DNA from 4 places in the Xanthomonas campestris pv. campestris str. ATCC 33913 genome. Region 1 is predicted to be linked to each of the others. Evidence: predicted binding sites of a transcription regulator. Region 1 holds the regulator's gene; each other region holds the start of a gene.
What was found. The regulator FliA, encoded in region 1, starts transcription of late flagellar genes. The targets are predictions, from matches to a motif close to TAAAGTTTNNCNNNCNNNGGCCGATAA.
Positions count from the first base shown of each region.

Region 1 (3,184 bases):
AGGCGCTGGAGCTGATGGACGACTACGGCTTCGACGCCGGCCTGATCCGCGATGTTGCCCTGCAGATCCCGGCCGACACCGAATTGCACCGCGGCCGTGGCCTGATGCTGGGCCTGCTGTCCAAGCGCCTGCCGGTGGCCCCGGTCGACCCGCTGGAACTGGGCGGCGTCATCGCCCTGGTCGGCCCGACCGGCGCCGGCAAGACCACCACCATCGCCAAGCTCGCCCAGCGCTTCGCCGCCCAGCACGCCCCGCGCGACGTGGCCCTGGTCACCACCGACACCCAGCGTGTCGGCGGCCGCGAACAGCTGCACAGCTACGGCCGCCAGCTCGGCATCGCCGTGCACGAGGCCGACAGCGCCGAAAGCCTGCTGGAGCTGCTCGAGCGCCTGCGCGACTACAAGCTGGTACTGATCGACACCGCCGGCATGGGCCAGCGCGACCGCGCCCTGGCCGCCCAGCTCAACTGGCTGCGCGCCGCCCGCCAGGTCACCTCGTTGCTGGTGCTGCCCGCCAACGCCCATTTTTCCGACCTCGACGAGGTCGTGCGCCGCTTCGCCCATGCCAAGCCCCAGGGCGTGGTGCTGACCAAACTCGACGAGACCGGACGCTTCGGCAGCGCCCTGTCGGTGGTCGTCGATCACCAGATGCCGATCACCTGGGTCACCGACGGACAACGCGTCCCCGATGACCTGCACCGTGCCAATGCCGCCAGTCTCGTTCTTCGCCTTGAAGATTTGCGGCGCGCTGCCGATAAGCCCTGTACTCCGGAGCACAACCATGCAGTCGCGTGAATACGCAAAGCTGACCAACGCCTTCCCCCTGTCGGCGACCCGTCCCGAGCCTTTGGGCCCGGTGCGCACCATTGCCGTGACCGGTGGCAAGGGTGGCGTGGGTAAAACCAACATCTCCGCCAACCTGGCGGTGGCCCTGGCCGACATGGGCAAGCGCACCCTGCTGCTCGACGCCGACCTGGGCCTGGCCAATCTGGACGTGGTGCTGGGCCTGTCGCCCAAGTACACCCTGGCCGACCTGATCGCCGGCCGCTGCACGCTGGACGAAGTGATCATCGAAGGCCCCGGCGGCGTGCTCGTGGTGCCGGCCGCCTCCGGTCGCCGCCACATGGCCGAACTGGCCCCGGCCCAGCACATCGGCCTGGTCAACGTGTTCTCCGAACTGGAGCGCGACCTGGACGTGATGGTCATCGACACCGCCGCCGGCATCACCGACAGCGTGCTGACCTTCTGCCAGGCCGCCCAGGACACCGTGGTGGTGGTCTGCGACGAGCCGGCCTCGATCACCGACGCCTACGCGCTGATCAAGGTGCTCTCGCGCGAACGCGGCGTGGACCGCCTGCAGATCATCGCCAACATGGTGCGCGACCCCAACGAAGGCCGCCTGCTGTACGACAAGCTCTCGCGGGTGTGCGAAAAGTTCCTCGGCGATGTCTCGCTGAACTACCTCGGCCACGTGCCGCAGGACGATTGGCTGCGCCTGTCGGTGCAGCGCCAGCAACCGGTCATCAAGGCCTACCCGGCCAGTCCCTCGGCACAGGCCATTGCCGAAATCGCACGCCGTACCTCGCGCTGGCAGGCCCCCACCGTGCCGCGCGGCAACGTCGAGTTCTTCGTCGAACGCATCATCCAACGGGGAGTGGCCGCATGAGTACCGCCACCGCAACGACCGCCACGGCCCAGTACCGTGCCGTGCAACGCAATAACGCCAACGATGTGGTCACCCAGCACGCCGACCTGGTGCGCCGGATCGCCCACCATCTGGCCGCGCGCCTGCCGGCGAGCGTGGAAGTGGACGATTTGATCCAGGCCGGCATGATCGGCCTGATCGAAGCCTCGCGCAGCTACGACTCCGACCAGGGCGCCTCGTTCGAAACCTATGCCTCGATCCGTATCCGCGGCTCGATGATCGACGAGATCCGTCGGGGCGACTGGGTGCCGCGCTCGGTGCACCGCCGGGCCCGCGACGCCGCCGCCGCCGTGCGCAAGATCGAACAGAACACCGGCCGCGCCGCCGCCGCCACCGAAGTGGCCGCCGCGATGGAGATGCCGCTGCCCGACTACCTGCGCCTGATGGAAGACGCCGCACGCGGCCAGGTGCTGAGCCTGGAATCGCGCATCGAAGACCACGGCGAACTGGACACCACCGCCAAGGGTGGCCCCAATCCGCAGCAGATGATGGAGCGCGGCGAGTTTGGTCGCGAGCTGGGCAAGGCCATTGGCCAGTTGCCCGAGCGCGAGCAGCTGGTGCTGTCGCTGTACTACGAACAGGAATTGAACCTGAAGGAAATCGGCGCCGTGCTCGGTGTCAGCGAGTCGCGCGTCTGCCAGATCCATGGCCAGGCCGTGGTGCGTTTGCGCGGCCGCCTCAAAGTCTTCGAGCTGGCAGATGCCGGTGTCGAAATTGACGATTAATTTTTTCGTGTTAGGAGCTTGATGTGAATAAGAACATGCGGATCCTGATCGTGGACGACTTCTCGACGATGCGCCGTATCGTCAAGAATCTGTTGGCGGATCTCGGCTTCACCAATACCGCAGAGGCCGAAGACGGCAACAGCGCACTGGCTGCGTTGCGCGCGGGCCCGTTCGATTTCGTGGTCACCGACTGGAACATGCCCGGCATGACCGGCATCGACCTGCTGCGCAACATCCGCGCCGACGCCAAGCTCAAGCACCTGCCGGTGATGATGGTGACCGCCGAGGCCAAACGCGAACAGATCATCGAAGCCGCCCAGTGCGGCGTGAACGGCTACATCATCAAGCCGTTTACCGCCCAGACCCTGGAAGAAAAGCTGGGCAAGGTGTTCGAACGTCTGGCGGCGACCGCCTGATGAACGCCACCGTGGACACCAATGCCGAACGCGCCGCGCTGATCGACCGCCTGCAGGGCGCGCTCGATGCGTTGGAAAGCGGTGACGAAGCCGCCTGGAAGCGCGAGGTCGACCACCTCGCCGCCTTGCGCACCCGTCCGATGATGCAGGGCCTGAGCCGGCTTGCACGCGAACTGGGCCAGGCCCTGGGCGAACTGCCCACCGTGCCCGAAGAAGCCGGCGAGCTGGACGACGCCTGCTCGCGGTTGGACCACGTGGTGGAAATGACCGAAAAGGCCAGCCATCGCACGCTGGATCTGGTCGAAGAATGCCGTTTGCTGGCGAACCAGCTGCGCGATG
Region 1 is NC_003902.1:2,229,222-2,232,405, reverse strand. It holds gene flhF (flagellar biosynthesis protein FlhF) at 1-794, shown strand, start outside; gene XCC_RS09915 (MinD/ParA family protein) at 781-1,665, shown strand; gene XCC_RS09910 (RNA polymerase sigma factor FliA) at 1,662-2,429, shown strand; gene cheY (chemotaxis response regulator CheY) at 2,453-2,845, shown strand; gene XCC_RS09900 (protein phosphatase CheZ) at 2,845-3,184, shown strand, end outside.

Region 2 (3,184 bases), 970 kb from region 1:
ACCTTCATCACCGCCTGGGACAACACCCTGCTGCGCGAGGCGTTCCAGCGCGAACTCAGTCGCGGTGGCCAGCTGTATTTCCTGCACAACGATGTGGAAAGCATCGTGCGCATGCAGCGCGACCTCTCCGAGCTGGTGCCGGAAGCGCGCATCGGCATCGCGCATGGGCAGATGCCCGAGCGCGAGCTGGAACGGGTGATGCTGGATTTCCAGAAGCAGCGCTTCAACGTGCTGCTGTCGACCACGATCATCGAATCGGGCATCGACATTCCCAACGCCAACACCATCATCATCAATCGTGCCGATCGCTTTGGCTTGGCACAGTTGCATCAGTTGCGTGGCCGCGTCGGTCGCTCGCATCACCGCGCCTACGCATATCTGGTGGTGCCGGACCGCCGCTCGATGACCTCCGATGCAGAAAAGCGCCTGGAAGCGATTGCCTCCATGGACGAACTGGGCGCCGGCTTCACCCTGGCCACGCACGATCTGGAGATTCGTGGTGCCGGCGAGCTGCTGGGCGAGGACCAGAGCGGGCAGATGGCCGAGGTGGGTTTCAGCCTGTACACCGAACTGCTGGAACGCGCGGTGCGCAGCATCCGCCAGGGCAAGCTGCCCGACCTGGATGCCGGCGAAGAAGTGCGCGGCGCCGAGGTGGAACTGCACGTGGCCTCGCTGATTCCCGAGGACTACCTGCCGGATGTACACACGCGCCTGACGCTGTACAAGCGCATTTCCAGTGCCCGCGACAGCGATGCCTTGCGCGAGTTGCAGGTGGAAATGATCGACCGCTTCGGCCTGCTGCCGGACCCGGTCAAGCACCTGTTCGCGATCGCCGAGCTCAAGTTGCAGGCCAATGCCTTGGGCGTGCGCAAGCTGGATCTTGGCGAGAATGGCGGCCGGCTGGTGTTCGAGGCAAAGCCGTCGATCGACCCGATGACCGTGATCCAGATGATCCAGAAGCAGCCGAAGATCTACACCATGGACGGCCCGGACAAACTGCGCATCAAGCTGCCGTTGCCCGAGGCTGCCGACCGCTTCAAGGCGGCACGTGGGCTGTTGACGGCCCTGGCACCGCGCTGAGGGGTTGCACCGTGCAATGCGCCCTGCTGGGGCGCACTGCACGGGCACGCTGCAGCTGTGGTGTTGAAGGCCGCGCACGCACTGTGCAACGCGCCGACGGTAATCAGCGATCTACCTTGGCCTGTTTTGGCGCATTGAATGCCCAGTGCAAGGCACTGCCCGCCAGCATCGCAGGCACAAACCACGATTGAACCCAGCGCCTGATCGCGGTGCATCTGTACTGCGCGATCATGAAAGCGTGCAGCGGCAATCGCCTGCAGCAGAGCAGCGCAACCGAGCAAGCTGCGTTTCGCAAAACCGCGCTGCGCGTTGGCCGCACTCTATACAGACGCAGACATGGGCAATGAGTGCTGCTCGCCGCGGAACCTTGTGTCAGACATCCATGTCAGCCATCACTAGCGTGCTCAACAGGCAGGCTTTTCGCATGCACAGCAATCACGCATGCCTTGAAACTGCATGCGCCTTTGATGGCAACCAAAACACCATGCCGTCGCAGCGCTCGCTTAAAAGCAGACTCAGCCGACAAGCAGCACGAATCACGTCATCGCAAACCTGAGCGGTTAACGCCCACGCAGTGATGCGCATCGCAAATCGGCCGCTTGGCTGAATTCGGCCTAAATATTTCTGTCACGCGCCGATACCTGCATAGACCGACACGACTTGGGCTTACTTGGTAGCGCGTGAAGCCGATGTCGAGGTGAGAACTTCTCCGCGTCATGCCACGCACGTGTCATCGCTTCACGAGGCCGCAATGGACATCTTTTCGTTGGATCTACCCGCCCCGCTCACGCTTGCCCTCGAAGGCGAGATGACCATCCGTCGCGCTGCCGAGCTCAAGCCATTGCTGCAGCCGGCGCTGGCGCATCCGGGTGGCGTGCGTCTGGACCTGGCTGCGGTCAGCGAGATCGACACCACTGGCCTGCAGCTGCTGCTCGCCACCAAGCAGGCGGTGCAGGCTGACGGACGCCCGTTTGTGTTGACCGACTCAAGCCGCGCCGTGGTCGATGTGATCGAACTGCTGGGCCTGCTGGAAGCGCTGTACCCGCACGCCGCCACCGGTCTGGGCGAACGAATTCATTAACACGGACAGGTGACGCGCATGGACATGAACCAGCTGATGCAGACCTTCCTGGCCGAGAGCCGGGATCTGCTCGAAGACATGGAACGTCACCTGTTACAGGCCGAGCGTGGCGAGTCCTCGCCGGATGCGGTGAACGCGATCTTCCGTGCGGCGCACACCATCAAGGGCTCCGGCGGTCTGTTCGATCTGCCGCAGCTGGTGGGCTTCACCCATTTGGTGGAAAGCGTGCTGGATCTGGTGCGCGAAGAATCGGTGGCGCTGCAGTCGGAACTGATCGCCTTGCTGCTGGTGTGCTGCGACCACATCCATGCATTGGTGGAGACCGCCGCCGACCCCAGCCATGCCGATCCCGCTGCATTGGCCGCCGAAGCCGAGCCCCTGCTGGCGCAATTGCAAACCTACCTGCAAGGCAGCGTTTGCGGCGCAACTGTCAGCGACGCGCAGCGCAGCACGCCGGAAAAACAAAGCGGTTACTGGCGCGTCAACCTGACCCTGTTTGCCGATGCGCTGCGTTTTGGCAACTCGCCGTTGAAGCTGATCCGCAACCTGCGCGGGCTCGGTTCCGTCGAGTCGATCAGCACCGACTACAGCAAATTGCCGGTGTTCGAGGAGCTCGACCCGGAAGCCAACTACCTTGGATTCCAGATCCTGCTGCGCAGCGATGCAGACCGCGCGGCGATTGAAGACGTGTTCGAATTCGTGCGCGAAGACTGCGACCTGGAGATCGTCGCGGTGCCGGCGCCACTGGACACCACGCTCAGCGCCGCGACCGCCATCGTCACTGCGGAACCGGTGCACGCACCGGCACCGGCCATTGCCGCGGTACCGCCACCGCGCGCCGCTGCAACGACTGCCGAGACTGCGCCGCGTTCCAATGAAGCGCGCTCCATCCGCGTGGACGCCGACAAGCTCGATCGCATGATCGACCTGGTGGGCGAGTTGATCATCGCGGTGGCCAGCACCGGCACCAATGCACAGCGCACCGGTGATGCGCAGCTGCTCGAATCCACCTCGATCCTGGCG
Region 2 is NC_003902.1:3,198,855-3,202,038, forward strand. It holds gene mfd (transcription-repair coupling factor) at 1-1,080, shown strand, start outside; gene XCC_RS13990 (STAS domain-containing protein) at 1,832-2,161, shown strand; gene XCC_RS13995 (chemotaxis protein CheA) at 2,180-3,184, shown strand, end outside.
Region 2: a site for FliA is predicted at 1,695-1,721, ahead of XCC_RS13990 (STAS domain-containing protein). Genes of this name have one in related genera too.

Region 3 (3,184 bases), 550 kb from region 1:
GATCGCCGTGTTGCTCGGTCAACAGCCGAATGCGCTGGATGCCACCCTGGTGGCGCGCACCGCACCGCCGTTCGCCCGCGCCTTGCCGCTCGGCGATACCGCCAGCTTGCTGCGGCAACGCCCGGACGTGCGCACCGCCGAACGGCGTCTGGCTGCGGCCACCGCACAGGTGGGCGTGGCCACGGCCGATCTGTTCCCGCGCATCAGCGTGAGCGGCTTTGTCGGCTTTCTGTCTGGCGATGCGGCCAGGTTGACCCAGGGCAACGCAAAGGCCTGGTCGATCACGCCGTCGATCAGCTGGGCCGCGTTCGACTTCGGCACCGTACGTGCACGCCTGCGTGCCAGCAAGGCGCAGGCCGAAGGCGCGTTGGCGCAGTACCAGCAGACCGTGCTGCTGGCACTGGAAGATACCGAAAATGCCTTGACCGGCTACGGGCGTCAGCAGGCGCGCCTGGCGATCGTGGTGGACCAGGCCAATGCGGCGCGGCGTGCCGAGCAGCTGGCGCAGATCCGCTACCGCGAGGGTTCGGAAGACTTCCTGACCCTACTGGATGCACAGCGCACCCAACTGGCAGCCGACGATGCATTGGCGCAGGCCGAAGCAGCGGTCAATGTCGGCGTGGTCGGCGTCTACAAGGCGCTGGGTGGCTGGAAGCAAGGTGAGGCACCGGCCGCGCCGGTGGCAGTGGCCGAGCGCTGAGATGGCAGGGCGGGGCGGCCGCGCGGCCGTCCCGCCCATGCATGCACGACGGTATCAATCGCTGATCGGCAATTGCCGATCAGCGCTGGATGACTCAGTCGGCGATGCGCACGCTGTCGCGGCCGCCGTTCTTGGCCAGATACAGCGCCGCATCCGCACGCGAAAACCAGTCTTGCCAGTGCGTTTCGCCATCGTGGCGGGCCGCGCCCAGCGACACGGTGATGCGTCCGCCCGGCCCACGTAATCCGTTGCGGATCACCTTGCGCAAGCGCTCGGTGGCCGCTTCCAGTTCCGCCAGCGAGCCGGCGCGCAGCAGCACTACGAATTCTTCGCCGCCGAAGCGGAACACCTGATAGGGCTCACGCACCTCGAACCGCAGGATCGTGGCCAGGTCAGCCAATGCCGCATCGCCGGCGGCATGCCCGTACAGATCGTTGACGTCCTTGAAGTGGTCCAGGTCCAGGATGATCAGGCTGTTGAGCCGATCCTGCGGCTGACGTTGATCGATCTGATGGGTGAGCGCGCGCTCGAGCATGCGCCGGTTGGGCAGGCCGGTCAGCGCATCCAGCGAGGCCAGTTCTTCCAGATGCACGCGGTCGTCCTGCATGCGCACCGAGAACGCGTAGCCCACCGCCAGCGTCACCAAGGTGACCATCACGGTGGAGATGCCCTGGCCAGGGCTGACGATCAAGCCGGGCAGCAACAGCAAGGCCGCCAGCAACGGCAGGCTCAGCAACACCGCGCGCTGCGGGCCGCAGAGAAAATAATTGGTGGCCAGCACCGGGAACAACCAGGGCAGGGCGCCGTCGCCGCCGCTCCAGCAGCCGATCAGGCAGCCAGCGACATTGATGGAGGCCAGCCACACCCCGCCGCGTCCAGTGCGCTCGGCACTGCGCATGCGCCAGCCACGCCACACCGCGACCAGGCCGAGTGCGGCAGTCAACGCACATGCCACCCCTTGGCCATGCATGGCCAGGTACACCGCGTACAGGCAGAGCAACAGCGCGGTGATCGGCCCGAGCATCTTGACGATGCCGAGGCGGAAATCCCGCCGCAAATGGAGGATCACGGGCGAAGTTCTGGAGGAGTCGGCATCAGTATCGGCCGACGCGTGCGAAAGTTGAGGGAAGGTGGCGCGCGCCGGCAGCGCATCGTGCGTGCGCAACGTTGGTCAGATGCCGCTACGGCGCACAACGCTGATCAGCACGTACCTCGGCGCGCCGCAGCCGATCAGATGCCGCATCCCACACGCGCTGTACGGTTTCGCAGATCCTTGACGGCATAGCCGCAACCTTGGGGCTTTGCCGTGGAGTCACCGATGCCTAATCGCTCAGAGTTGGATGCGCACCTGGATGCGCTGCAGGACGCACTGCCGAACGTGGCGTCCGATGAAGACGCCGACTTCGATTATCTGGATTTCCAGGCCCGCGCCGAGGCCGTCCTGCACAGCGCCGCACCCGAAGACGCCGCGCATGTGCGTGGCCGCATCGACGACATGCTGGCCAGCGCCGGGCTGATCCCGACCGACGACAACGGGCAGGCCTGTCGCTGACAGCACGGGCCTGGCGTCACACGCTGCCCGGCGTCACCGCGCTGACCACCTGATTGCGCCCGGCCTGCTTGGCCCGATACAGCGCCTCGTCGGCCTTGCGCAGCAACTGCGCGGCGTTGCCTGCATGCCCGGGAAAGGTCGCGACGCCGAACGAGGCGGTGATCTTGGGCAGTGACACGCCATCGGCCATTACCTGCAGGCCATCGATGCCGGCGCGTAATTTCTCCGCCATCGCGCTGGCGGTGGCCAGGTCGACCTCGGGCAGGATGATGGTCAGTTCCTCGCCGCCGTAGCGGCAGCAGATGTCTTCGCCGCGGGTCTGCGCCAGCAGCAGTTCGCCGATCGCAGCAAGCACGCGGTCGCCGCCACTGTGGCCATGCAGGTCGTTGAATTGCTTGAAATGGTCCACGTCCAGCATCAGCACCGACAGTGGCTGCACGCGTCGGGTGCAGCGCGACAGCTCGTGGTTGAGCGCTTCTTCCAGATAGCGGCGGTTGAACAGGCCGGTCAGCGGGTCACGGATGGATTGCTGGCGCAGCGTCTCGCGCAGGCGCAGGTTGTGCAGCGCCAACGACAATTGTTCGGCGGCCGCCTCGGCCACGGTCAGCGAGGCCAGTTCCTGCGCGTTGTCGCCGCGCAGCGCGAGCATGCCCAGCTGGGTGCCCTGTGCCGACAATGGAATGCAGACCGTGCTCGCATGCGGCGGAAGATTGACGCCGGCATGCTGGCAGACCATGCCTACGCTGGCGTCCTCCACCAGGTGAGTGCGGTCGCGTCGCAGTGCCCAGCACTCTTCGGGCGCGATGCTCCCGCGTTCGCCATCGGCCAGCGTTCCCCACGCCGCCACCTGCTCGGCGCGATCGCGCGAGGCGCGCAGCAGATACACCGCGCCCGACACACCGGGCACCAGCGGGGCGATCGTGCGCGCCGTG
Region 3 is NC_003902.1:1,681,139-1,684,322, forward strand. It holds gene XCC_RS07505 (efflux transporter outer membrane subunit) at 1-700, shown strand, start outside; gene XCC_RS07510 (GGDEF domain-containing protein) at 795-1,769, opposite strand; gene XCC_RS07515 (hypothetical protein) at 2,019-2,252, shown strand; gene XCC_RS07520 (sensor domain-containing diguanylate cyclase) at 2,269-3,184, opposite strand, start outside.
Region 3: a site for FliA is predicted at 1,798-1,824, ahead of XCC_RS07510 (GGDEF domain-containing protein). Genes of this name have one in related genera too.

Region 4 (3,184 bases), 1.4 Mb from region 1:
ATGAACAGCAATCGCCTGCCCTATACCGAGCACGTCTACCCGCGCACGGTGATGAACGAGCTGGGCGTGGTGTCGGTGTTCAACGGCAGCAGCAAGACCAAGGGCTACATGGCGCAGGAAGGCCTGGCCTATGGCGCGCGCAAGGAGCCGTGGATGTCGCCGCTCAACACGCCGTGCGTGGCACCGCCGTGGGGCTATATCTCCGGCGTGGATCTGCGCACGCAGCAGGTGATCTGGCGCCGTCCGCTGGGCACCGGTTACGACCAGGGCCCAATGGGCATCCCGTCCAAGACCAAGTTCGAGATCGGCACCCCGAACAACAGCGGCTCGCTGGCCACTGCCGGCGGCGTCACCTTCATCGGTGCCAGCCTGGACAACTTCATCCGCGGCTTTGACACCCGCACCGGCAAGCAGGTCTGGGAGACCCGCGTGCCTGCGGGCCCGCAGGCCGCGCCGCTGAGCTACACCATCGATGGCAAGCAGTACATCGTTGCCGCGGTGGGTGGCCATGACCGCATGGAAACCAAGTCCGGCGACAGCGTCATTGCCTGGGCACTGCCCGACGACGCGGCCGCCAGCGCCAAATAACGTCTGAGGTTGTGCAGTGACGTTGAACCGGCCGTCGCAAGACGGCCGGTTTTTTTGTGCGTGCCTGAAGAGCGCCGCGCTCCGAGGGGCACTTTCCGCCGCGTCGTGCGTGCGGCCGCAAGCGAATCACAGCGAGTTAGCGCACGCCATTGCCCGCGGGGCGAGCTGCGATGCGGCAGCGGCGATCGGCCCAGCCTCGCCATCGCGGGGGGGGTTCCTGCCTGGGGTACGGAGCGCAGGCTGCACCCTTCGTCTTGAACCCCATGCACTGTCGGGCAGGCCGAAAGTTCACATTTCAATAACAAAATAAATGTGCGCTTCGTCAGGAAATCGCCGGGAGCGCCCAACCCTGCCTCAGGACTGAAAACCGCTTCCAAATCAAGCACATCGGCATTTTTAGGGTACCGGCGTGCTGATTCCGACGAACGGCGCCTTCACACCGTCATGATTCGGGCCCGGCCGCCGATACCCCCTTGCAGCTACACACTGCCGGACGCGCTCCCCACCCAGAACACCAGTCGGACACCAGCCTATGTTGCCTACCCTCGATGCCGCACCCGCCTCTCCTCCGCCCACCGGCCGGAACGTTGCGCGTGCCACCTGGACAGCCTGGTTGCCGGCCGCGGCGCAGGCCGCGTTGCTGATCCTGCTTGCCGTCTACGCCGCCACGGCCATGCCCGGCGGCTTCTGGCACACCCTGGGCACGCTGCTACCGGCATTACTGGTGCTCGGCGCCGCCAGTGCGGGGCTGTGGTGGTGGTCGCGCCGGCGCACTGCCACCCAGCTCGACCAGGCAGTCACCGCCATTGCCGCCATCGGCGAAGGCCGCTTCCAGCGCCTGGACGCGCGCAGCGCCAGCGGCGAACTCGCGCCGTTGCTGCGCACCCTGCAAGCCACCCAGGACAAGCTCGCCCTCCGCCTCGACGTGATGGAGCAAGGCTTGCGCCACGGCCAGTTCGTGATCAAGGCGCTGGACGATCTGGACACCATGATCCGCATCGCCGATGACGACGGCCAGGTGCTGTTCGCCAACCGCAAACTGCTCAAGATGCTCAAGCTGATCGAGCCGGACGTGCAGAGCTTCCGCCCCAGCTTCCATGCCGAAGGTTTCGTCGGCGGCAGCATCGGCGACATCTATCCGGACAGCCAGGCCGCCATCGACCGTATGCGTGCGCTCACCGCCTCCAAGGCCGTGCGTGCGCCGTTCTTCGGCCGCCAGATCGACTTCGTCTACAGCCCGATCATCGCCGCCGACGGCACCAAGCTCGGCACCATCGCGCAGTGGATGGACGTCACCGCGCAGGTCAACGCCGAGCAGGCGCTGATCGAGATCATCGATGCCGCTGCCGCTGGCGATTTCAGCCGCCGCATGCAGATGGACGGCATGGACGGCGTGCTGCTGTCGCTGGCGCAAGGCATCAACCGCATTTACGACTCGGTGGAAACGCATCTGGCTGCATTGGCGCGCGTGATCAGCGCGCTGGCCGAGGGCGACCTCACCCAGCGCGTGGATGGCGATGCGCATGGCATTTTCGCGCGCCTGCGTGACGACACCAACCAGACCGTGATCCGCCTGACCGAAATCATCGGCGGCATCCAGACCGCGTCGGACACCATTCGCCGCGCTGCGGTGGAAATCGCTGCCGGCAACACCGATCTGTCCGAACGCACCGAGCAACAGGCCGCGAGCCTGGAAGAAACCGCCAGCTCCATGGAAGAACTCACCTCCACCGTGAAGCAGAATGCCGACAGCGCGCAGCAGGCCAACAAGCTGGTGCTGGGCACCGGCGAAGTGGCGCAGAACGGTGGCCAGGTGATGGACGATGTGGTGTCCACCATGAGCCAGATCAGCACTGCCTCGCGCAGGATCGGCGAGATCATCGGCGTCATCGACGGCATCGCGTTCCAGACCAACATCCTGGCGCTCAACGCCGCGGTGGAAGCAGCGCGCGCCGGCGAACAGGGCCGCGGCTTCGCGGTGGTGGCCTCGGAAGTGCGCGCCCTGGCGCGACGTTCGGCCGATGCAGCCAAGGAGATCAAATCGTTGATCGCCGACTCCACCGACAAGGTGGAACTGGGCTCGGGTCTGGTGCACCGCGCCGGCGCGACCATGCGCGAGATCGTCGGCTCGGTGAAGCACGTCACCGACATCATGAGCGAGATCACCTCGGCCAGCGCCGAACAGTCCAGCGGCATCGAGCAGGTGAACCGCACCGTGGCGCAGCTGGACGAAGTGACCCAGCGCAACGCCGCCCTGGTGGAAGAAGCCACCGCCGCCGCGCGCAGCCTGGAAGAACAGGCAGTGGAACTGGCCGATGCGGTGTCCATCTTCCGCCTGCAATCAGACACCCGCGGTAGCTCGAACGTGGTACGCGGCAGTTTTGGAAGCGCGGCGGCGTAACCCCGCACACCACCCGCATTCGTAGGAGCGCGCTTGCGCGCGATGGGGCCTCGCCGGTAACGCCCCATCGCGCGCAAGCCTCCTACGTCATGTGTGTCGTTAAAAAACGGCGGCGCGAATCCCCATCTGTGCACCGCAATCGAAAGCAGCCTCTGTGTGACCGGCGCGCGGTGCGTGCACGCGTGTGCCAGCCGA
Region 4 is NC_003902.1:3,654,381-3,657,564, forward strand. It holds gene XCC_RS15990 (glucose/quinate/shikimate family membrane-bound PQQ-dependent dehydrogenase) at 1-588, shown strand, start outside; gene XCC_RS15995 (methyl-accepting chemotaxis protein) at 1,121-2,989, shown strand.
Region 4: a site for FliA is predicted at 1,031-1,057, ahead of XCC_RS15995 (methyl-accepting chemotaxis protein). Genes of this name have one in related genera too.